Regions from separate parts of the Cellulophaga sp. RHA_52 genome, predicted to be linked through region 1. Evidence: riboswitches for the same ligand, from Rfam matches in the RefSeq annotation. Region 1 holds a riboswitch; the other holds the start of a gene.
What was found. A riboswitch is a leader RNA that binds a small molecule or an ion and turns the genes downstream of it on or off. The one in region 1 is predicted to bind S-adenosylmethionine.
Positions count from the first base shown of each region.

Region 2: it holds a riboswitch for S-adenosylmethionine, as region 1 does, so the genes downstream of both, JM80_RS12605 (Na+/H+ antiporter NhaC family protein) here and JM80_RS00675 (O-acetylhomoserine aminocarboxypropyltransferase/cysteine synthase family protein) in region 1, are expected to answer to the same signal.

Region 1 is NZ_VIRZ01000001.1:152,506-164,807, forward strand. It holds gene thrA (bifunctional aspartate kinase/homoserine dehydrogenase I) at 1-60, opposite strand, end outside; gene JM80_RS00675 (O-acetylhomoserine aminocarboxypropyltransferase/cysteine synthase family protein) at 126-1,415, opposite strand; SAM riboswitch class I at 1,551-1,664, opposite strand; gene metK (methionine adenosyltransferase) at 1,994-3,250, opposite strand; gene JM80_RS00685 (carboxypeptidase-like regulatory domain-containing protein) at 3,527-6,295, opposite strand; gene JM80_RS00690 (GLPGLI family protein) at 6,325-7,158, opposite strand; gene JM80_RS00695 (deoxynucleoside kinase) at 7,444-8,064, shown strand; gene JM80_RS00700 (sodium-translocating pyrophosphatase) at 8,123-10,567, opposite strand; gene JM80_RS00705 (inorganic diphosphatase) at 10,688-11,215, opposite strand; gene JM80_RS00710 (DUF5686 family protein) at 11,300-12,302, opposite strand, start outside.
Region 2 is NZ_VIRZ01000001.1:2,826,240-2,838,541, forward strand. It holds gene JM80_RS12540 (L-dopachrome tautomerase-related protein) at 1-667, opposite strand, end outside; gene JM80_RS12545 (DUF4437 domain-containing protein) at 667-1,500, opposite strand; gene JM80_RS12550 (cupin domain-containing protein) at 1,533-2,006, opposite strand; gene JM80_RS12555 (zinc-binding alcohol dehydrogenase family protein) at 2,034-3,041, opposite strand; gene JM80_RS12560 (NAD(P)H-dependent oxidoreductase) at 3,050-3,724, opposite strand; gene JM80_RS12565 (alpha-ketoglutarate-dependent dioxygenase AlkB) at 3,939-4,568, opposite strand; gene JM80_RS12570 (AraC family transcriptional regulator) at 4,733-5,629, shown strand; gene JM80_RS12575 (Hsp20/alpha crystallin family protein) at 5,751-6,227, shown strand; gene JM80_RS12580 (hypothetical protein) at 6,295-6,762, shown strand; gene JM80_RS12585 (T9SS type A sorting domain-containing protein) at 6,817-8,244, opposite strand; gene JM80_RS12590 (hypothetical protein) at 8,627-9,247, opposite strand; gene JM80_RS12595 (phosphatase PAP2 family protein) at 9,387-9,956, opposite strand; gene JM80_RS12600 (DUF1853 family protein) at 10,037-10,849, shown strand; SAM-I-IV-variant riboswitch at 10,903-11,003, shown strand; gene JM80_RS12605 (Na+/H+ antiporter NhaC family protein) at 11,054-12,302, shown strand, end outside.

The sequences.
Region 1 (12,302 bases):
TATATCTTGTGTGCTACCACTTAGCGTTGTATATTTTTTTAGTTTGATATGATGCAACATAGTAAGCTGTTTTAACCTAAATAATTATTAGGTTATTTGTAATTTATTTTGAGAACGTAAGTTTATTAAGCTGTAACTGTAGATATAGCTTTAAAAGCCTCTTCTAAGTCTAACTTTAAATCTTCTATACCCTCTAAACCAACAGACAAACGAATTAAATCTTGACCAACACCTGCAGACTCTTGCTGCTCTGCTGTTAATTGTTGATGCGTTGTACTTGCTGGGTGAATTATTAAAGATTTTGTATCTCCTATGTTTGCTAAAAGAGAGAATATTTTAGTGGCATCTGTTAGTTTTTTAGCAGCTTCAAAGCCACCTTTTACACCAAATGTAACTAAGCCACTTTGACCTTTTGGTAAGTACTCCTTAGCTAAGTCATAGTATTTATTGCTTTTTAACCCTGGATAGTTTACCCAAGCAACCTCATCTCTACCCTCTAACCAAGTAGCCAATTCTAATGCGTTTGCACTATGTTGTTTTATACGCACTGGTAAAGTTTCTAAACCTTGTATAATTTGGAATGCATTAAACGGACTTAAAGCTCCTCCGAAATCTCTTAAACCTTCTAAAATTAATTTATACGTAAATGCAGCATTACCAAGAGCCTCACTATACACCAAACCGTGGTACCCGGCAGATGGTTCTGTAAACTCTGGGAACTTTCCACTTGTCCAGTCAAAAGTACCTGCGTCTACAATTGCACCTCCTAAAGAAGTTCCTTGTCCGCCTATGTATTTTGTTAGCGAGTGTATTACCAAGTTTGCACCGTGCTCTATTGGGTTTAATAATGCTGGTGATGCTACTGTATTGTCTACAATAAATGGCACTTGTGCTGCTTTTGCTTCTTTAGAAATTGCTTTTAAGTCTAAAACATCTAGCTTAGGATTTCCTAATGACTCTACAAAAAATGCTCTTGTATTTTCTTGCACTGCTTTACCAAAACTCTCTGGATTAGATGCATCTACAAAAGTAGTTGTAATACCTAATCTTGGTAAGGTTACATTTAACAAATTAAATGTACCACCGTACAAACTGCTAGATGCTACAATGTGGTCTCCTGCTCTTAAAAGCGTTAATAAACCTGTAGAAATTGCTGCTGTACCAGATGCAAATACTACTGCTCCTACACCACCCTCTGCTGCTGCTAGTCTGTCTTGTAATATTTGATTTGTTGGATTATTTAAACGCGTGTAAATAAATCCTAATTCTGATAAAGAAAATAAGTTTGCTGCGTGGTCTGTATCTTTAAAAACATAAGACGACGTTTGATAAATAGGCACTGCTCTTGTACCTGCTGTTTCTGATGGAGTGTGACCTGCGTGTAATGCGTTTGTTGCTAATTTTTGAGTACTCATAATTTTGTTTTTTATAGTTTAAATTGAAAAAATAAAAAAGCCAAAACCGCGTCTTGCCGACTTTGCAAGATGGTTTAAAATTAAATGAGTTAAAAAGAAATTGGAAATTTGCTTTGTGTAAATAAAAAGCTTGTTTCGTTATCTGCCTATAGTACCGATGTACTTGGTAGAATTTAGCACCTTCTTTGTATGAACAAAGGGTTGCTAAGGCTTCATTGGGTCTAATCCCTCCGCCTTTCTTGATAACTATTCAATAAGTGTTTTGAACTTTGAGCTACAAATATATGTTCAGAAAAATTTAATATCCTAATCTTTTTTGAAAAAATATTGATTTTAACCTTTTTAACAAGCTTAAATAACAGAAACACAATAATTGTTTGTTTTTGTAACGATTTTTTAAATTAAAACTTTATTTGTGTTAGGGATTGTAGTGAAAATCCTTTTTTATTTTTCTTAAAAAAGATTGCAACAAAAAGCCCGACCCTTGTGGTAACACCCAAATAAATAGCTAAATATTAAACACAAAAAAAGTGCTTTACCGTTACAGCAAAGCACTTATATATTATTAAAAACTTATTTTAAAGGTTAAAAGCGGTTTTTACTGCGCTTACCATATCTAGTTTTTCCCAAGTAAAAAGTTCTACTTCTTTCTCTACCTTACCATTGTATGGAGACTCAAAAACTTTTGTGATTGTTTTTGGTTCTTTCCCCATATGACCATAAGCTGCGGTTTCTAAATAAATAGGGTTTCTTAGCTTTAAACGGTCTTCTATGGCAAACGGGCGCATATCAAAAATTTGCGCTACTATTTTGGCAATTTCTCCGTCTGTTAAATTTACTTTTGCAGTACCGTATGTGTCTACATAAATAGAAGTTGGCTCTACTACACCAATGGCGTAACTTACTTGTACCAAAATCTCATCTGCAATACCTGCTGCTACTAAATTTTTAGCTGCGTGCCTTGCTGCATATGCTGCACTACGGTCTACTTTACTTGGATCTTTACCACTAAATGCACCACCACCATGGGCGCCTTTACCACCGTAGGTATCTACTATAATTTTACGTCCTGTAAGACCTGTGTCTCCGTGTGGACCACCAATTACAAATTTACCTGTTGGGTTAATGTGGTACTGTATTTTGCTTGTAAATAATGCTTGTACCTTCTCTGGAAATTGCGCTATTACTTTAGGCATTAAAATAGAGATAATATCTGATTTTATTTGCGCTAACATTTTTTCATCATTAGCATCAAAATCGTCATGCTGTGTAGACACAACAATAGTATCTATACGCTGTGGCACGTTATCGTCTGAATATTCTATAGTTACTTGCGCCTTAGCATCTGGGCGTAAATAAGAGATTTGTTTACCCTCTCTACGCAATGCGGCAAGTTCTTGTAATATTTTATGCGAAATATCTAATGCCAGTGGCATATAGTTTTCTGTTTCTTTGCTAGCGTAACCAAACATCATACCTTGGTCCCCTGCTCCTTGCTCTTCTTTAGAGCCACGGTCTACACCTTGGTTAATGTCTTGTGACTGCTCATGAATTAATGAGATAACACCACAAGAATCTCCACTAAACTGGTAAGCTCCTTTTGTGTAACCAATGTTATTAATTACCTCACGTGCTATGTTTTGCAAGTCTACATAGGTATTGCTTTTTACCTCACCTGCAAGTACTACTTGCCCAGTTGTAACTAGGGTTTCACAAGCTACTTTACTTTCTGGATCAAAAGCTAAAAAATTGTCTAATAATGCATCACTAATTTGATCTGCAATTTTATCTGGATGTCCTTCACTTACAGATTCTGATGTGAATAAATATGCCATAATATTGTGCTTCTATTGTTAGTAGAGGAATGGTAAGTTAGATTGCAAAAAAACAGGAAAAGGCGTCAAAAAAAATTAACTAAATCTGTTTTAGCATTTTTTGTAATACTGAGAATCAGTATATGAGGTTGCAATCAGTCAAATCCTTCCTCTTAAATTAGATTGCAAAAGTATAAAATTAGATTGGTTCTAAAATAGTTTTAACGAAAAAATAAGAGGCTACAGTTACAAATTAATTTGCAATCCATAGCCTCTATATAAACAAACAATGCTGTATTACAGGTTGTACCTTACTTTTAAGGTTACATATCTAGGTTGTATAAAATACTCACTTGTGCTAACAAACAAAGTATTATCACTATCCTGATTTAAAGATTCTGTATTAAATAAGTTAGTTACTCCTAAAATATACTCCCATTTGCTATCCTTTTTTTGATAACCTAAGGTAGCATCCATAAAAGAATATGTATTTAAACTTTCTATCTCGTTTTTGTAATTGTAATAAGAGTAGTCTGCATTAAAAATAAAATCTCTTAAAAAAGTAGCATCTAGTTTTACGCTTGGTTGATGTGTATAATATTTTATACTAGAGCCATTTGGCTGCTCATAATTGTTCACCGCTAGGTTGTATCCAAACTCTATATTTGGCGCATTTAAAAAACGCGTTCCTAAGCTACCTCTGTAAGTAGTTGTAAAAGACTCGTTAATTGCCTGTTCATTATCTACTATTTGGTTAAACTTAGAATAATTCATAGTTGCTCCTAAACCAGCTTTTATTTTACCAAAAGTACGCTCAAAAGATCCGTTTGCAGAAAAGGTCTCGTCTGCAAAGTTAGAGTTAAATGGAGACGATATTCTGTTAGATGTTTGTATAAACTCTTCATCTGATGTTGCAGGATAATCTGGATTAGGGTAATTTAAGAAGTCTGAGATGTTACGTACTTGGTCTACCCTTTTGTTATATGATAATGATGCTCTAATATTACTAAAATTAAACATATTAAAATTGTTATAACGCAATGTTAAGTTGTGAGACAATGCACTTTCTAAATCTCTGTTACCCTGAAAAAGAGAATTGTAATTGTTCATTACAAAAGAAGATGCAAACTGGTTAACATCAGAAAAACTTGTCATCATTCTGTAATTAAAGTTAATATCTTCACTCTTTTTAATTTGTAATCTTGTATTAAAACTTGGTAATAAACGTACAAAATCATCTGTAACAGTAGATCCTAATTGTTCATTTTTTGTAGTGTAATTGTGTACAGATACACCTGGTGTAAAGGTAAATGCACCAGCTTTTACTCTATACTCAAAGGCCATATAAATATCACTAAAGTTATACTTAACATCATTCTCTACAGAGCTCACTGCATCATCTAAGCCATATTTTGCTCCACTATCTAGTATCTGAAAAATTTCTGAATTAAATTTTTGTGTACTTAATAGAGAACCAAGTGTAAACTTTACATTACTCTTATCTCCTGTAATATACCAGTAATCTATTTTTGCATCTAGCTTATTGGTTTTTACCATTTTGTCTTGCACAACATCATAACCATCTTGGGCTTGGTCCATACCTAAAACCTCATCTAACCTGAATTGATCACTCTGTGCTAAAGCAGCATTATAAAAAGGATCTTCTTCTTGAATTAAATACTGTGCCTCTACTGCAAAAATATTTTTAGCATTTAATGTGTAATAGTAATTAGCGTTTTGATTAATGCTGTAAGGATCTTGCTTTTGAACCTCATCTATATTACCCGTTAAATTAGAGAATAAATCTTGCACTTCTTTTTGACTAGATATTCTTCCAAAAATATCATAATCAAAATGGTTATCTGCATTTGGTTTGTAACTAGAACTTAATTTAATAAGAGCCAAATCACTCCTTTGGTTTGTAACACTCTCTGTAAGTTCATCTGGAGATGGTTGGCTACCATCTGCATTAGCCTTATATTGTCTAAATGTATTTTGTTGCATATCTGTAACATTACCAGAATAAATTGCAAAACCACTTAAATCCCACGTTTTTTTTGGTGAATAACTAAAGTTAGCTGCACCAAACTTAGAACTAATTTCTTGAGCTCTATTGTTTTGTAATGTTAAAAAACCCATATCACTAGAACCTACATTAAAGCTTGTACCAGTGTTAGCACTACCGCCATTACCAAAACCACCCGTAAATCTAAAATAGTCTCTACGTGTAAATGGCACCTCGCCAATATTGTTAAAATTGGTAATTAAGTTTATACTATAATTAGGGTTGTAATAAAATAATTTAGGGTGCGCAATATAACGTTCCTCATTACCAACGCCTGCTGTAATTTCTCCAAACCAAAAATTCTTTTTACCTTCTTTTAGTTTTATGTTAATTGCGTAATTGTCTTGATTATCTGTTACACCTTTTAATTGTCCAACCTCATTATAGTTTTTTAAAACCTGAATTTTATCTAATGCATTTGCAGGTATATTTTTAGATGCCAATTTACTATCGCCATCAAAAAAGTCTTTACCTTCTACCATTACTTTACCTACAGACTGCCCTTCTACTTCAATTTCCCCATCATCATTAACCTCTACACCTGGTAAATTTTTAAGAACATCTTCAAGCTTTTTTTCTGTACCAGTAGCAAAAGAATCTGCGTTATACTCTATAGTATCACCTTTTACGTTTACAGGCATCTCATACGTAATTTCTACACCGTCTAAACTTTCTGCTTCATCTAACAATGTAAAATCTCTTTTTACATCTACCTCCTTAGTTTCTAAAACAATTTCTCTTGTTTTAAATCCCAAGTAACTTACTTTAATGTTGTACTTAGAGTTTTCATTTACATTCATTTTGTAAATACCTTTTTCATTGGTAATTCCAAAACCATCTAACGCTTTAGTTTCTGCATTAATAGCTACTACATTAGCCATCTCTAAAGGGTTATTAAGGCTATCCTTAACAACACCAGTAATTGTTATTTTTTGTGCCTGTACAGCTCCAGTTATAGTAATACATACCATAACCATAAAAAACTTTATGAATTTGCTCATTGTAAATTTGTATTATTTTTTGATAAAAATTAACGACCTCTTCCTCCTCTATTACCTCCTCTACGAAAGTTCTCCATCATTTCCTGACGCTTTTTTATCATAAGCTCATCAAAGTCTTTTTGATTAATATCTTTTCCTTTGGTTGGTGCTTTTACCTCTACAACATCATCTGCGTTCATAACAATTTTACTACAAACCAAAGTAGATCCTTCTTGTTCTACCTCTAAAATTAAACCAGGTAATCCCCAGTATTCTGCAGGACCTTGACTAATAGGAATATCTAATGTATACCAAGCCACAACTGTTTTTTCTGTAGGTATTTCACGTTCAGGCTGTTCTCCTTGTCTACCACGTCTAAACATTCTGGTCATAGAACCTAAACCTGTAGTATCTATTGGAGTTGTAAGTGTTGCCTTATAAACTGTATAGTTTCCTATTTTTTTAGTTTCTGAGCCCATTTTCCACTCAGGTTTTTTTAGCTCATCCTTAATTAAAAAGTTTTTGCTATACATTTCTACTTGGTTGGTATAGTTTTGCTCTTTAATATTTTTGTAATATTTACCAGTAGAACCACTACCCATAAAACGCATCCAACCTGGTCCGCTACCTCCAGGAGCCTCTAATTTTTCATCTTCTACGTAGTAAGACTCGGTTCTGTTAAACGTTAAAATATATGTTTTTTCCATAGCGCTTTTCATACGCTCCATAATTTCTTTTTTACGAGCCTCTGGCATATCTCTACCTCCAAAATCTGGCGCTTTAGTAAGCTTTGTTTCATAAATGGCTTTACCTTGAAATTCTTGAGCCGTTGCAGTAAACACTGTACTTATTAATGTTATTGCTATTAAAAAAATATTTCTCATTTTATCTGTGGTTTATATCCTTGTGGGATAGTTAGCTTTCAACTACTTAGACTGTCAACTTTTAATTTAGTTTAATTGCTAACCATCTTTTTTTTGAAAAAATCATTTTACACATACGTATATGACTTATTTTATCGTTGTAACTTTGCATAAATACAATGGTTTGCTACTGTTTTTAAAAAGTTTTGAGTTTATTACTGTAAACATTTTTAGATACTAGTCTTATCTTGTATATTGTGCGACCCCTATATCGGTCTAATAAAAAAATTAAAACACATACAGAATATGCATATTGCAGTAGCAGGAAACATAGGTGCAGGGAAAACAACTTTAACTAGATTACTAGCCAAGCATTTTAATTGGCAACCAAATTTTGAAGATGTAGTAGACAATCCTTACTTAGATGATTTTTACAACCAAATGGAGCGTTGGAGTTTTAATTTGCAGATATACTTTTTAAATAGCAGATTTAGACAAATTTTACAAATTAGAGAAAGCGGTAAAGATATAATACAGGACAGAACAATTTATGAAGATGCCTTTATTTTTGCTCCTAACTTACACGCAATGGGCTTATTAACAAACAGAGATTTTGAAAACTACACAAGTCTTTTTGAGTTAATGGAAAGCTTAGTACAACCACCAGATTTGCTTATTTATTTAAGAAGTTCTATTCCTAATTTGGTAAACCAAATACATAAAAGAGGAAGAGAATATGAAAACACCATTTCTATTGACTATTTAAGCAGGTTAAATGAACGCTATGAAGCTTGGATACACGGTTATGACAAAGGAAACTTATTAATTATTGACGTAGATAATTTAAACTTTGTTGATGATCCTGAAGATTTAGGATTTGTTATTAATAAAATAGATGCCGAAATAAACGGATTATTTCAGCCTTAAAAAATAAAAACCACACTAAAAAGTGTGGTTTTTTTTATTGACTTAATATTGTCTTATATCAATTTTTATAATCTAGTTCTACTTCAATAGTATTAGAGTTATTGTCTTTAGATACATTAACCTCTATACCTTCTTTTTCTTTAGCAGCTTTTACTTTTTCTGTAATTTCTTCTACAGTACCATTTACAACTTGTACATTTTTATTTACTTCTCCGTCTTTTGTAGTTATTGTTGTAATAGTTGCTACAGCCAAATCGTTATTAGTAGCATCAACTTTTACATTAAATTCTTTTTTAGTTTGATGTTCTTCAGATGCAGTTCCATCCTCTATATGTCCGCCTAAAATAGGAGCTATAACCAAGCCAATTAAACACGTTAATTTTATTAATATATTCATTGATGGGCCAGAAGTATCTTTAAAAGGATCACCAACTGTATCCCCAGTAACCGCAGCTTTGTGTGCATCAGAACCTTTAAAAGTCATTTCTCCGTTAATCTCTACTCCTGCTTCAAAAGATTTTTTAGCATTATCCCAAGCTCCACCAGCGTTGTTCTGAAAAATTGCCCAAAGCACACCACTTACTGTAACGCCTGCCATATAACCACCAAGCATTTCTGCAATGGCCATATTATTCATACCAAATAACATAGGAACAAATGCAATTACTAACGGAAAACCTATGGTTAACAAACCAGGTAACATCATCTCTTTTAAAGATGCTTTAGTAGAAATTGCTACACACTTATCATACTCTGGTTTTCCTGTTCCTTCCATAATACCAGGAATATCTTTAAACTGTCTACGTACTTCCTGAACCATCTCCATTGCAGCTTTACCTACAGCATTCATAGCTAATGCAGAGAACACTACAGGTACCATTCCGCCAACAAACAACATTGCTAATACTGGTGCTTTAAAAATGTTAATACCATCTATACCTGTAAAAGTTACATAAGCAGCAAACAACGCTAAAGATGTTAATGCCGCAGAAGCAATAGCAAAACCTTTACCTGTAGCAGCTGTTGTATTACCAACCGAGTCTAAAATATCTGTACGTTCACGTACAATTGGCTCTTGCTCACTCATTTCTGCAATACCACCTGCATTGTCAGATATTGGTCCAAACGCATCTATAGCCAATTGCATAGCCGTAGTTGCCATCATTGCAGAGGCAGCCAAGGCTACACCATAAAAACCTGCAAAAGCATAAGAGGCCCAAATAGCACCTGCAAATAATAAGACTGACGGGAATGTAGAAATCATACCAGTTGCCAAACCTGCAATAATGTTAGTACCTGCACCTGTACTAGATTGTTGTACAATTTTTAAAATAGGTTTTTTACCCAGACCTGTATAGTATTCTGTTACTGATGAAATTACAGCACCAACTACCAAACCAACTAGGGTTGCATAAAAAACTCGCATAGAGGAAATAGCTACCTTTCCTTCTCCAAAAAATTCCATTTGCATTGTTTCTGGTAGCATCCAAGTAACTAATGCAAAACAAGAAGCTGCAACTAAACCTATAGAAACCCAATTTCCTAAATTTAAAGCACCCATAACCTGTGCCTCTTTAGCATCATTATTCTTTATTTTAACCAGTATTGTACCTATAATAGAAATTATAATACCAGCGCCAGCAATAGCCATTGGCAGTAAAATTGGCCCAATACCTCCAAAGGCATCTTGTATAGAGCCTCCCATATCTTTTATAACATAATTACCCAAAACCATAGCTGCTAAAACAGTAGCTACATAAGAACCAAACAAATCTGCTCCCATACCTGCTACATCACCTACATTATCACCTACATTATCTGCAATTGTAGCTGGGTTTCTGGGATCATCTTCAGGAATACCTGCTTCTACCTTACCTACCAAATCTGCTCCCACATCTGCAGCTTTTGTATAAATTCCGCCTCCTACTCTAGCAAACAAAGCAATAGACTCTGCTCCTAAAGAGAAGCCTGCAAGTGTTTCTAATACAATTGTCATATCGCCAACATTTGTCCATCCGTTAGGCATAAAAACGTATTGATAAAAAATTATAAAAAAAGCGGTCAACCCTAAAACTGCTAAACCTGCAACACCAAGTCCCATTACAGTTCCGCCACCAAAAGATATTTTTAAAGCATTAGGCAAGCTAGTACGTGCTGCTTGTGTGGTTCTAACATTTGTTTTGGTTGCTATTTTCATACCTATATTACCAGCAAAGGCAGAGAATATAGCTCCAAAAATAAAAGCAACTACAATTAACCAATGAGTTGTGGGTACTACAACAGATACTATTGCGAGTAATACACTTACAATAACCACAAAAACAGATAAAAGCTTGTACTCAGCATTTAAAAATGCCAATGCACCTTCGTAGATGTGATCTGAAATTTCTTTCATTTTACCATCACCAGCATCTTGTTTCATTACCCAAGACTGTTTTATAACCATATAAACCAGTCCTAATATCGCCATTATAATAGGCGCATAAATAATCATTGACTCCATATTTTTATAATTGTTTAATTATTAGCCTAGTAAATGTAAGAAAATGAAACTTAACAAAAAAACCCTTTCATATTTATCATATGAAAGGGTTTTTAGGTAATTTACTGATGATTTTACATTTTAAATCTTAAAAGCATTTTTAGATTTAAATTCACTTTCATCATATCTCTCTATACATTTATTTAAAATATCGTAAGCTTCTTTGGCATCTCCCCAACCACCTACGTCTACTTTTTTCTTCTCTAAATCTTTATACACCTGAAAGAAATGTTCTATTTCTTTTATTTGGTGAGGGTTCATATCTGATAAATCATTTAATATGTTCCAAATTGGATCTGATACAGGTACACAGATAATTTTTTCATCTGGACCTTTTTCATCTGCCATATGAAAAACCCCTATTGGTTTTACTTCTACAACACACATTGGAAAAGTTGGCTCCCCTCCTAAAACTAATACATCTAATGGATCACCATCTAATGCTAAAGTTTCTGGTATAAAACCGTAATCTGCAGGATACATCATTGAAGAAAATAACATTCTATCAAAACGTATCTTTTTTAAATCAAAATCGTATTCGTACTTATTTCTACTTCCTTTTGGAATCTCTATTAATACATCAAAAGATGTTTTTCCGTGTTTAGTCATTCTTATTATTAATTATTGTACAAAAATAGTGTAATCTATAGTAACAGAAAGTATTTTTTAGTTTAAATTAATGATAGCATTATATTAAAAATTAAACCCAAAAGAACCTGTTACACTAAAAGGTCTTGCATTTGGATTATCAAAATAGTTTCCTCTAAAGTTAAAGTCAACGCGTAATATTTTAAAAATATTGCCTATTCCAAAAGAATATTCCCAGTACATCTGGTCTGACGGTGCCATTAATGGAATATTGGTTGGTGCATTTAAAGCTATATTTTCTGATGAAAGTTCTCCCCAAACACCTCTTAAGCCTACAATTTCTCTTAAATTAAGCTTTCTCATAAATGGTATACGAGAAAACAGCCTACCATTAAAATTATGTTCTAAATGCACAGATGCGTACGTATCTGTTACAAATTCATAAAAATCTAGGTTAGGAAATGTGTTGTAGATAGAAAATAATGTTTGGTTACCTGGTATTACATTAAGCAAACCTAAAGGTACCTCACCAAATGTTTTGCCAATTTCTACAGTACTATACAACCTACCAAAACCACCAATTTGCCATGGTTGGCCGTAAGAAAACTGAACCTTATCATAATCAAAATCACTATCCATTGGACCTTTAAATCCTTTAGAATAATTAAATAGCAGGGTACTATACTCGTCATTTATGTTTTTACGTTCTACTCCGTAACCAATTGTACGTTTACCTGGCGTATAAATTAATGTTGTAGTAAATTCTAACTGCTTAATTTGTGACGAGATCCCTGTTGGAGACTCTGCATCTACATAATCTAAACTAAACGCATTTGGCAAAGCAGAACTTAGCTTCCTGTATGAGTTACCAACGCGTAGTCTTAAATTATTAACGGGTTCTACCTCTATACTAAAGGCAGATAAATCTATATTTGTTAATCTATCATTAGAACCTACAGTAAATACAGATGAGGAGGCAATACTTCTACCCAACACATCATTGGTAGCTGTTAAACTAAGCCCTAGTTGTTCTATATCTTGCCTGTGTCCTCCAGAAATTATTAGTCTACTTTTTTTATCTACCAACCACTTAGCAGAAATACCGTGT
Region 2 (12,302 bases), 2.7 Mb from region 1:
CATTACCAATCAACAAATCTTTACCGTTTACTGCCAGATGCTTACCATTTATAACCGTTGGGGTATTTTCTGGTTTTGTAGTACGTGTACCCTCCAAAACCCGACGTGTTTTTCCCGTTTTCATATCTACGATGATAAAAGCAGCCTTGCTTCCATCTCCTCCATTACCTATACCTTCATCGGTAATAATAAAATAGCCGTTTTTGGTATCAACAACCATATCATTAGGTTGGCTAATTGAAAGTACACTTGACTCTGGCAAGTAATATATACGTTCTAATTTATCAGTTTTTGTATTCCAACCTACAATTTTTGGCGTTACATTGTTACGTTGCGCCATATCTATCATCCAGATAACACCATTTTCATCATTACGGATTCCTAAAACATTGCTCAAGTAATTATCATCGGTTTCTCGTGGTGTATTCCATTCTAAATTAGGAAAAGGCGTTGTCGTATTCGTTTTTTTATCAAATTTCACTACTCTTATTTCCGGAGAAAAAAATGGATGGTGACTATAAACCAAATCTCCTGAATTAGTAAATGTGATATTACCAACTGCTTGGTCTACGGTTGCGTATATTTCTAATTCTGCTAAAGTATTTTGAGCCTGTGTAACCATAATTGAAATGATTAAACTTAATACTAAACTTGCCTTTTTCTTCATTACTTCACTTCAAAATTACCGTTACTTCTTATGTAAATAACTGTTTCTTTTTCTGTTGTAATTTTTGATGTAGCACCTTTTTTAGCTCCAAAATAAGAACCAGGCTGCAACTCATTTTTAGCATCTTTTTTAGAAAACTGATGAGTTATACCACCAGAAATAACTACTGCTCTAAAGTTTGGACTCAAATTTTTAATGCTACCACTAAAACCAGCTGGTAATTTTAAAAGTGTTGCACGCAATTGGTTTTCCTCGTGACTACCCCATAAAAAGGCAGTTTGCACATTACTCTTTTCTTTTACCCACTTAATATCTTTTGCATTTAGCCAAACCATATTGGTTTTGTCTACATTAATAGGTCTTTCACCATTATCAAAAGCTTCAGATGTTGGTTGTACCAAATAAGGACCTTCTTGAATGTCTAAAAAAGCTAAATTTTCTTGTCCATCTGCTGCAGTTATGTGTGCTTCTCCTGCTGGCTGCTGCCAATAAGATCCTGCTGGTAACCACTGTTTTTCTGCTTTTTCATCATCATTATGTAATAAACCTTGTATTACAACACCTCTATAAGTAATGTTGTGAATGTGTGGAGGCGATGAAAATCCTTTTTTAAATTTCACTAAAAAACCTGCAGGTTCATTCTTTGTACGATCTCCCCAAAGTTTTCCGGCAGCCGGACTTTTGTCTCCACGTAACGGATTTAACCAACCCCATTCTACATTGTCTGCCGTTACCACCTCATTTTCAGATTTGGCAGGATCCGTTGTTGGTGTTTGTGCACTTGTATATGCCGTTGTTCCTATTGCTAATGCAAGTAATATTGTTTTTTTCATTTTGATACTTTTTATAATGTTATAATATTCTGTTATTTACTTTTCTTTAAATAATCTGGTAATTCTTTGCTTAACCAATCTTGGCGAACAGGAACGTGAACATCTAAATCCACTGTTTTTTCCAATGCCCAAAATTCGTGCGGTACATTTTCTGGGAAAACAATTACTTCTCCGCCAGAAACAATTACAAATTCCTCTTTGCCATCAATTATGGTCTTGATTTTTACCTTACCAGACATAATGTATGTTATCTGCTCATTAGGGTGTTTATGCCAAGGAATATGTGCTCCTTTTTCCAAGTCAAAAATAGTCATTTGCCCTTTTTCACCGTGAAACCATTTTCTTTTAATGCCTTCACCTATAGACTCAGATTCCATTTCATCAAAATTGAAATGTTGCACTTTTGAAGTGGCTACAGAATCTATGGTATTTACTTGAGCATTTGCCGTAGTACTTATAAATAATGCTGTTATAGCTACTGCTACAAGTGTAATATTAATTTTCATTATAATATGTTTTTTGGCTTATCGCACTTAAAATCCTTCTAAAACAATTTTACCTTTTGCTTTACCTGTTTCTAAAAAAGCGTGCGCTTTTCTAAGATTTTCAGCATTTATAGTTCCAAAATTTTCACCTAACGTAGTTCTAATAGCTCCGTTGTCGATTAATTCAGAAGCTTTGTTCAATATATTATGCTGCTCAATCATATCTTCGGTCTGAAACATAGAGCGTGTAAACATTAACTCTATATGCGTAGAAACCGCTTTACCTTTAAAAGGCATTACATTTAGCGATTTTGGGTCATCTATAAATCCAAATTTCCCTTGAGGTTTTATCAGTTTAGCAATTTCATCTACGTGGTGTTCCGTAGCATTTAAGCTTACTACATACTCCGGAGCCGGTAAATTGTATTTCTCGAACTCTTCGCTCAATTTATTTCGGTGGTTAATAACCGTGTCTGCACCTAATTCTTTTAACCAAGACGTAGTTTCTTCACGAGAAGCCGTACCTATAATATTCAACTTGGTCAGTTTTTTAGCCAATTGCACCAAAATAGAACCTACACCACCAGCGGCACCAATTACCAAAATAGATTTGTTGGCATCGTCTTTAGATACCTCTAACCTATCAAACAACATTTCATAGGCTGTAAGTGTGGTTAATGGTAATGCAGCAGCTTCAGCATAAGATAAGCTTTGTGGTTTTTTACCAACAATACGCTCATCTACAATTTGGTATTCTGCATAACTACCTTGACGAGTAAAATCGCCTGCGTACCAAACTTCATCTCCTACATTAAACAAGGTTACATCTTCTCCAACAGCAGTTACAATTCCCGTTGCATCCCAGCCAATAACTTTCCAGTTGTCACCTTCTGCAGGCATTCCTGCACGTACCTTATAATCTGCCGGATTTACGGAAATAGCTTTTATTTCTACTAAAATATCTCTTTCTGTAGCTTTTGGAGTTTCCAATTCTACATCTTGTAAAGACTTTATATTGTCAATTGGAAGATTCTCTTTGTACCCTATTGCTTTCATAATATTTCTTATTTCCAAGTTACAATGTCCTCTAGTGGTCTTCTAGACTTAGGGAATTCAGGATCTGCTTTTCTGTATCCGAATGCAGCCATAAAAGAAATTCCATATTTATCTGTATCCACCCCGAATTTATCTCTTAATAAAGCTTCCGTATCCTCTATATGGAAACCTTCAATAGGACAAGAATCTATTCCTGTAAGTGCGGCAGCAGTCATCATATTACCTAGAGCAATGTAAGTCTGTTTTGATGACCAATCGAATAACTTTTTATCTGAATCTAAGGTAAAATCACGCTCCTGAAACTCTCTGTAAAATTTAGAGTACATTTCTACAACATCTTCCGGCATTTGTTTTACCTCTTTCATCATATGTTCAATATATGGCGCATCATGCTTTACCATAGGAGCTTTCATTGCCAAACCTAAAATGAAGTGACTAGCAGTATCTAATTTTACCGGAGCACCCCAAGCCACTGGCTTTAATAGCTCACGTAATTCCTTATCCTGAACAACGATAAAATGCCAAGGTTCAAAACCAAATGAACTTGGAGATAGATTTGCTGTTTTTAAGATGAAATTGATTTGCTCATCGGTTAATGTTTTTGATGCATCAAATTCTTTGGTAGCGTGTCTGTAGTTAAACGCGTTTAAAATATCCTCCTTTGCAATGTTTGGTGTATTCATTATATCTTTTTTTATATGTTGTTTAATTTTAAGGCAAAGATATGTAGGGTATAAAGCTATTTAATGGTACAAAAAAAGGAGAAGTAGGTACAAAAAAAGGTTAATTAGAGGTTTATTCTTAAAATATTCATAAAACAACCTAAAAAAAAGCATTTAAAGCATTAAAACGTACATTAAGTTAATGTTAAACCTTTATTAATACAAGTTTTTTTAATTAAGCAATCCACCTAAAGGTTAAATTTATTCTAGATAGAATATGTTTTTTTGTTTTAGGTATTTTATGTTTCCAATTTTCTTGTGTAGCGCCTTGCATTAACAAAAGACTACCATTTGCTAATGGAATATCTACACGTTTTAAATCTGTTCTTGATATGTGTTTTAACTGAAAAGGTCTGGTTGCACCAAAAGTAACTGAACCTATAACCGTATTTTTTCGTTGTTCTCCTTTGTAGTCTTGATGCCAGTCTACGCTATCTTTTCCGTCACGGTAATAATTAAGTAAACAGCGTGTAAATTTGATATCCACCTCTTTCTCTATACGTTCTTTAATGAAAAGTAAATCGTTATTCCACAAATGCATTTTACTTTTTGTATTCGTGTATTTAATGTCTTTGTCAACATCTCCATACCAAGCTGTTAATCTAGGATAATCTACCAATTTACCGTGAATGCTAATTTGTTCTTGCTGCCAAGGCGTATTATGAAGTAGACTTTTATACAGCTTGTTACTCTCTTCAATGCTGAAGAAATTTTCGAACAACGTAATATCCGCTCCTGGTAAATCAAAAGTAGTTTTACGGACTTCTTTAGTTGAAAATAAATTGGTTTGATTAAATAAATCCATTTAATTTTTAAAACAATATAATTATACCTTTAGCAAAGGTACTCACTTTATTATCTATTTATAAGTAATTACACAGGATAGCATTGTATAAATAAAGGTTAATATTTATACAATTTTCAAAATATATTCTATTTTAGTGCATTTAAAGCTTAATTATCTCAAAAATGCAAGTACTAGAAGCACATAAACCTTTTGAAATACAAGAAATAGAATTAACAGACTGGAAACAGCGACCTGTTAAAAATAATTTTTTTGAGTTGGTTTTAATAAAAAATGGTAAAGGAACCCAGTGTATAAACTACAACGACTATGAATATGAAAAAGGTAGTATATTTTTGTTACCACCTTTAAAATGCCATTCTTTTAATATAAAAGAGTCTACTAATTTTGTGTTTTTAAAATTTACAGATTCGTTTTTTAAAAATGTAAATAAAATGACTATAGATAGAAATGAATGGTTTAAAGAAGCATCATACATACTATCTAATTACAACCAATTGCCAGGAGATATTATTAAAAATGAAGTAGACCGCAATTATTTAGAAAATTTAATAGATATGATATTGCAAGAGTCTAGAAGTTATGGTGAAGACTCGGTTAGCTTAATAACTAGTTTTATGACTAGTATTTTAGAAATATTAATACGCAATATTAAAAACAGTACTTATTTTGAAACTCCTAACAATAATTCTGATAATAGAATTACAAAAATGCTTGCATATATAAATGAAAACATTGACAAGACGGAATTGTTAAAAGTTGAAAATTTGGCAGATGTTTTTATGATGTCACCAACCTATGTTAGTGAATATTTTAAAAAACAAGTAAAAATGTCACTAAGAGAATATATTATAAAAGGAAAGCTAAAGTTAGTAGAGATACGCTTATTAAACTCTGATTTTACACTTACAGAAATTGCTGATGAATTAGGGTTTACAGATGTTAGTCACTTATCTAAAACATTTAAACGCTACGCAGGTACTTCTATTAAAGAGTTTAAAAATAACGGAGAATATATGTTATTAAAACGAGGTTCTTGTGCACCATCTATTAGAGCTTAAAAAAGTATTTAATATTAAGATTTTTTTAATGTGTCAGTTTTATAAATTGGCATTTTTTTTGTTGTTAACTACTTACATATTAAGTATTTGATTTTTTGTTTAATTTAAAATTTTTGTAATTATGAGCAATTTAATTAATGTTCCTAAAAACGGAGGTTTAACAAGCACAAATTCACCTATTAACTTTCCTAGCTGGTCTAGAGTAATAGACGATATGTTTAATTTAGATTTACCTACTGTATTTACATCTAACTTTAATACAGGTATAACTTTGCCTAAGGTAAATATTAAGGAAACACCAGAGTCATTTTTAGTTTATATGGCTGCTCCTGGGTTAGATAAATCTAATTTTCAGGTAGAAATAGATAACCAATCTTTAACTATTTCTGCAGAAATTAAAGAGGAAGAAGAAACTAACAACCAACACTATACGCGTAGAGAGTTTGGATACTCATCTTTTAAAAGAACTTTTACACTACCAGAAACTGTTAATGACGCTAGTATAGATGCAAAGTATACAAATGGTATTTTGCATATTACCTTACCAAAAAAAGAAGAGGCAAAGCAAAAGCCTGCTAGAACAATAAATATATCTTAATTAATAATAACAGGGAGCTAACAATTAGCTTCCTGTTATTTTATAATGTCTAATTAATTTTTACACTATGAAAAAGTATTTAGCTCTAGCCCTACTAATTTGCTTAAACGTTAGTTGTAATGGGCAAAATAACAAAGAAGAAACAACGCCAAAAACGGCAGAAAAAGTTCCGCCAGGTGACTGGAAAGTGAATAAACAGTATGATGATAAGGGAAATTTAATACAGTATGATAGTATTTACTCTTGGTCATCTAGTAACACATACAACAACTTATCTGATCTAGAAAAAGACAGCTTGTTACACAGTTACAAGTCAAAGTTTTTCTCTAGTTTACACTCCTTTCCAACACCACAAGATATAGACTCTATATTTATGGATAGTTTTTTTAATGATGATTTTTTCTCTAGTGATTTTGGAGAAGATTTTATGCAGTTAGATAAAATTAGAAATAGAATGCTACAGCAACAGCAGCAATTTTTAAAAAAATATTCTTCTAAAGTTGAACCTAAAGAAAGTGAAAAAACTAAATTATAAATAAAACCCAAAACATAATTTATGTTTTGGGTTTTAAGTTAATAGAGAAAATTGTTATTTAGATATTACAATTTTTTGCTTTGTAGACTCACCATTTGCTTTGGCTAATTCTAGTACATAAATACCTTTTTCTAAAGAAGAAACATTTAGTGTACCATCTGCAACATCTTTTCTTAAAACAATTAGTCCTTGCAAATTATAAACCTTAGCCTGTACATAGTCTTTACTACTAATATTTACAACGTCTTTAGCAGGAATAGGAAATACTGCTAGCTCTTGCTTTTCTTCTTCATTAGAAGTTAAAGCTCTAGCAGAATTATTAGAAATCTCTGTATTAACAAAGTTACTAGCATTAACAGGTTTGTATACTCTAATCCAATTTACAAGTAAATTATTATTTTCAAAATTCTCTAACTCTTTATCTGTAGCAGATCTGTTAGCCTCTGCTTGCCAACTTTGGTCTTCTACATTAATAATAATATCCATTTCTTTTGTAAATCTTCTCTGGTTATTTAAATAATTAAATGGATCTATAACACTAATATTAGACTTGTTTTTTGCATCATTTAAACTAGTAGCAATATTCATTTTTTGGTATCCATTTTCTCTAACTAACTGTCCGTTAACACCAGTACTTGTTACACCAGCTGGGTATGTATATTGCCAAGTACCATCTGCTAATCTGGTTTGTACTGCAGTATCATCTAAAACACGTACCATTTGCCCGTCTACAAAATACTCTAATCTTTTAGGAGAAACCCAGTTAACACCTATTCTTACAACTCTTCCTCCCCATTGGTTAACTCCATTTTTTTGCCACCAACTATTAAAATCTGCAGGTTGGTAATCTTTAAAGTTTGGAGGCCTAATAAATACATGATGACTAAGGTGTATTTTATTTGCAAAGAAACCATTTCTATTGTCGTCTCCTGGCCCTCCATAACATTCTATAATGTCTATTTCCTGTGTGTCATCTGGGCTAAGTAGCCAAATATCCGAAGCTAATGAAGAGTTCATTACTTTTATACTAGCTTCTACAAATACAGGGAATTTTACACGCGTTTTGTTAGTTATACAACCAGCTCTTGTTTCTGGTCTAGAAATTAAATTTCCGCTAGAGCCAACAAAAGACTTGGTTGCTCCAGGGATTCTAGATGCCCAAATATTTAAATGACCTCCAGAAACAGCTACGTGGTTTTGCATCCATTTTGTTGGTCCTGGACCTTCAAAATTATTGGGAGCACCACTTGGTAAATTATGGTATTTATTATACCATTTTTTATTATTTCCTGGGCCAAAATCGGTAACATTGGTAGAAGGTAAAAATTGGTAGTTAAAATCGTCACTGGCTTGTACTTGTAATTGCCACGTTTTTCCTGATCCGGCATTTGCGGGTATAGGTATGTTATCCCAATCGTACTGAGCATTAACAAATAGCAATTGTAGAAACATAATAATTGATAGTAGGCTAATCTTTTTCATAAAAAATGTAGTTTAAATATTGATTAAATTATTTTCTTCAAAAAAATTCATATCCTGGGGAAACAGACTAAAATTATTTAATACGAAACTACTATTTAACAAGAAAAATATGATAAATATACACTAGACAAATACTCAACAGGCATATAAATAACCTATTAAAACTTATGCATTTTACCGGTAAAATAACTATATTGTTGATAAAGGTAACAGAAAATAAAATTACAAATCTATCTTATAAAATATTTTTTGTAAGAAAAAACTTTTATACACACTTACTTTGTCTATGTAATTTAGTCCTAAAAATAAAAAAGGTTGCCTATAGGAACATAGGACAACCTTTGTAAAAAAGCGGGGAACGCTTTATATTGTATATTTACTATTAGCCTTTAATGGTAAGTTCACCATTTTCATCGACCTTAAACTCAACTTCATAAAAATTAGTTACTATATTACGTCCTTCAATGGTTTCATTGTTAGGTTCTGTTACGTGTATTTCAAAATCTGAAGATATTTTATTTGTCTTAGTGTCTACTTCAACGTAGTATTCTCTAACTTGATAGTTGTCTATTTCCATTTCTTCTTCAATAAGTACAACACCTTTATTTACATTAGAAAAAATAGCATCTACATCTAGATCACTAATTTTAAGTTTACCTTGTGCATTTTTGATATGAAATTTTTTCTGAAAGGCATCATTCAAAAGCTTTTCATCTTCTAAAGTAGCTTCAGCATAATTTGTTTTTGTGGTATAACGTCTGCTAAATAATTTACCATCTTTTAAATACTTAATGGTAATGCTACCTAAATCTGAGTTTAAATCTTCTTTAGAATAAAACTCTAACCTATAAACTTCTAAATCGGCTCCAAAACTAGTCATTGCTAATTGTTTGGCTGCTTGTAAGCCTTCTAGTGTAGAAATTCTGATTGTGCCTTTATCGCTACCACAGGAAGTTATTAGCAACATAACAAGTATAAACGTAATTTTTAAAGTATTTTTCATTTTTATGTTTGATTGTTTTACACTCCAAAACTAGCCAAACAGTTACTGAGTCTTATATTAGAATATAAAAATGTTGCTATCTAATATATATTTAATTGTAATTGATATATTTTCGTTTTAAAATTACTTTAAGGAACTTCTAAGATATAAGTACTAAGGTTAGCCCAAACAATGAGCCTATAATTAAGCCTGTAACAACCTCTTTTGGTGTGTGCCTTTTTAATACAAGTCTAGACCACATTACTAAAAATGTAAATAATATAAGAACAACACCTAAACGCCTATTTACAAATATAATAGCAAGTGCTAAATATATGTTTATAGCCACGTGCATAGATATTTTTATAAGAAAATTAATTCCGAAAGAAGCTAAAAGCATAAGCGTAGCTATAGAAAAGCTAGTGCAAATGTAAACAGGCTGGTTTGTATAAAATAAAAAGAAAAGAACCAAAACCATTAGTGGTAAAGCAAATATATACAACGATCTACGCTCCCTTTTGTTAGACACATCTAAGTCTGTATATTTTCCTCTTCTTTTTCCTATATAGACCCAAGCAATTAAAACTAGAAAAAAAATGCCATAAATAAGAGATAAGGTATGGGAAAAGACTGTTTCCTTATCATTAAGATTAAAAATTAAAATTAAAAAAGGAAATAGCAACAACGGGTGTCCTAATACAGATATAAATTGAGCTATTTTAATTTTCATTTAAACCATTTATTATCACAAATATAGTTTTATTTGTAGAAATAGTTAATTAATTAGTACAAGTGTTTACTTTGTTTTAAATGACATTACAATACAAAGACATAGAGCAACAGTTTATTGGTTATGTAAATACCCCAACACTATGGGTAAGCAACAGCGTGTATGGTTTAAAACAGTTTGAATTAGAAAAAAATGATACTCCAAAATTTACTGATAAGATACCAACAAATTTAAGATTAGGAAAAAGGATAGAACGCTATGTTAGCACAGATTTTAAGCAATCTAAAGACATTACTATTTTAGCAGAAAACCTACAAATACAAAACAATAAGCTTACTATTGGTGAAATAGACTGTATTTTAATAAAAAACAAAATAGCCTATCATATAGAAATAATTTATAAATTTTACCTGTTTGATGATACGGTTGGTAGTACTGAGTTAGATTATTGGATTGGACCAAACAGAAATGATTCTCTAATTAAAAAGTTAGATAAACTTAAAGATAAGCAACTACCACTACTCTACAACACCCATACAACCCCAATAATTAAAAAGCTAAATTTAAGTTTAAATAAAATTAAACAACGTGTATTTTTTAAAGCACAACTATTTACACCTTACAAAAGAAGTGTAAAATTTAAGCAGTTAAATAAGAACTGTGTAAAAGGTTTTTATGTTAAGCATGCACAATTAGAGCAATTTAATAAGTGTAAGTTTTATATACCTAACAAAACTAATTGGCTGCAAGAAGTAAAAACACAAGTAAACTGGCTAACATATAATACATTTACTGCAGAGGTTAACACCTTAATTACTGCCAAAAAGTCTCCATTATGCTGGATAAAATTTCCTAACGGAGAATTAGAAAAGTTTTTTGTTGTTTGGTGGTAAAAAATAACAAAAAATTATGATTTTATCTCGTTGTTATGCTTTAGTTTTGCGCACTTAATTATCAAGAATCTCAAAAAAAAGAGATAGCAACCTGCAATAACGAGCAAGGTGCTAAAAAAGGATAAGCCAATACTTTGGAAAAAATGTTAATTTAACTCCTTATTATTTGTCTTTTTCTTATTGTGATTCTGCAAAACAATAAAAATGACTGCAATAAAAAATAGTACACCAAAGCTTATAGCATTATTACCCTTATTTGTATTTGTATTTACATTTTTAGGCGTAGGTATTTATCAGAACGACTTTTATGCATTACCAGCGCCTATAGCTGTTATTGCAGGTATTATAGCCGCTTTTTTATTATTTAAACAAACTATTAATGCTAAAATTAATACACTTTTAGAAGGCTGTGGAGATAGTAAAATACTAACTATGTGCCTTATATATTTGTTGGCTGGTGCATTTGCAACAATTACCAAAGAAACAGGTAGTGTAGACGCTATTGTGAGTTTAGGGTTAGATATAATTCCTATACAATACATTTATTTTGGAGTGTTTATTATTGCTGCCTTTTTATCTATATCTACAGGTACATCTGTAGGTGCCATTGTAGCTTTAACACCAATTGTTATAGGGTTTGCAGATAAAGGTGGTGCATCTTTAGCCGTGCTTTGTGGTGCACTTTTAGGTGGTGCTATGTTTGGAGATAACCTTTCTGTAATATCAGATACAACTATTGCAGCAACACAATCTTTAGGAGTTAAAATGAGCGATAAATTTAAACAAAATATAAAAATTGCATTACCAGCAGCTTTAATTACAATTGTTGTATTAATTTTTAAAGGAGCAGATTTAAATGCGCATAGTTTAGAAAATACAACCTATAATTATAACCTACTAAAAATAGTACCTTATGTATTTGTAATTGCACTATCTGTTATTGGTGTAAACGTTTTTGTTACCTTATTACTTGGTGTAATTTTAGCTGCAATAATTGGTATATTTTACGGTGACTTTACGCTAATTGAATCTACTAAGTATGCATATGCAGGATTTACGAGTATGACAGAGATTTTTTTGTTATCCTTATTGTCTGGTGGCTTAGCTGCTTTGGTTGCTAAAAATGGAGGGATAGACTATATTCTAAATAAAATAAAAACACTTATAAAGAGTAAAAAATCTGCACAATTTGGAATTGCCACACTAGTAAGTACGGTTAATATGGCTATTGCAAATAACACCGTTTCCATAATTATTTCTGGTACTATTGCCAAAACTATAAACGATGAGTATAAGTTAGACAATAAAAATACGGCTTCAATATTAGATATTTTTGCCTGTATTACACAAGGTTTGCTACCTTATGGAGCACAAGTATTAATGATTTTAAGCTTTTCTGAAGGAAAACTAACATATACAGACTTAATAAGTAATACCTGGTATTTACTTCTGT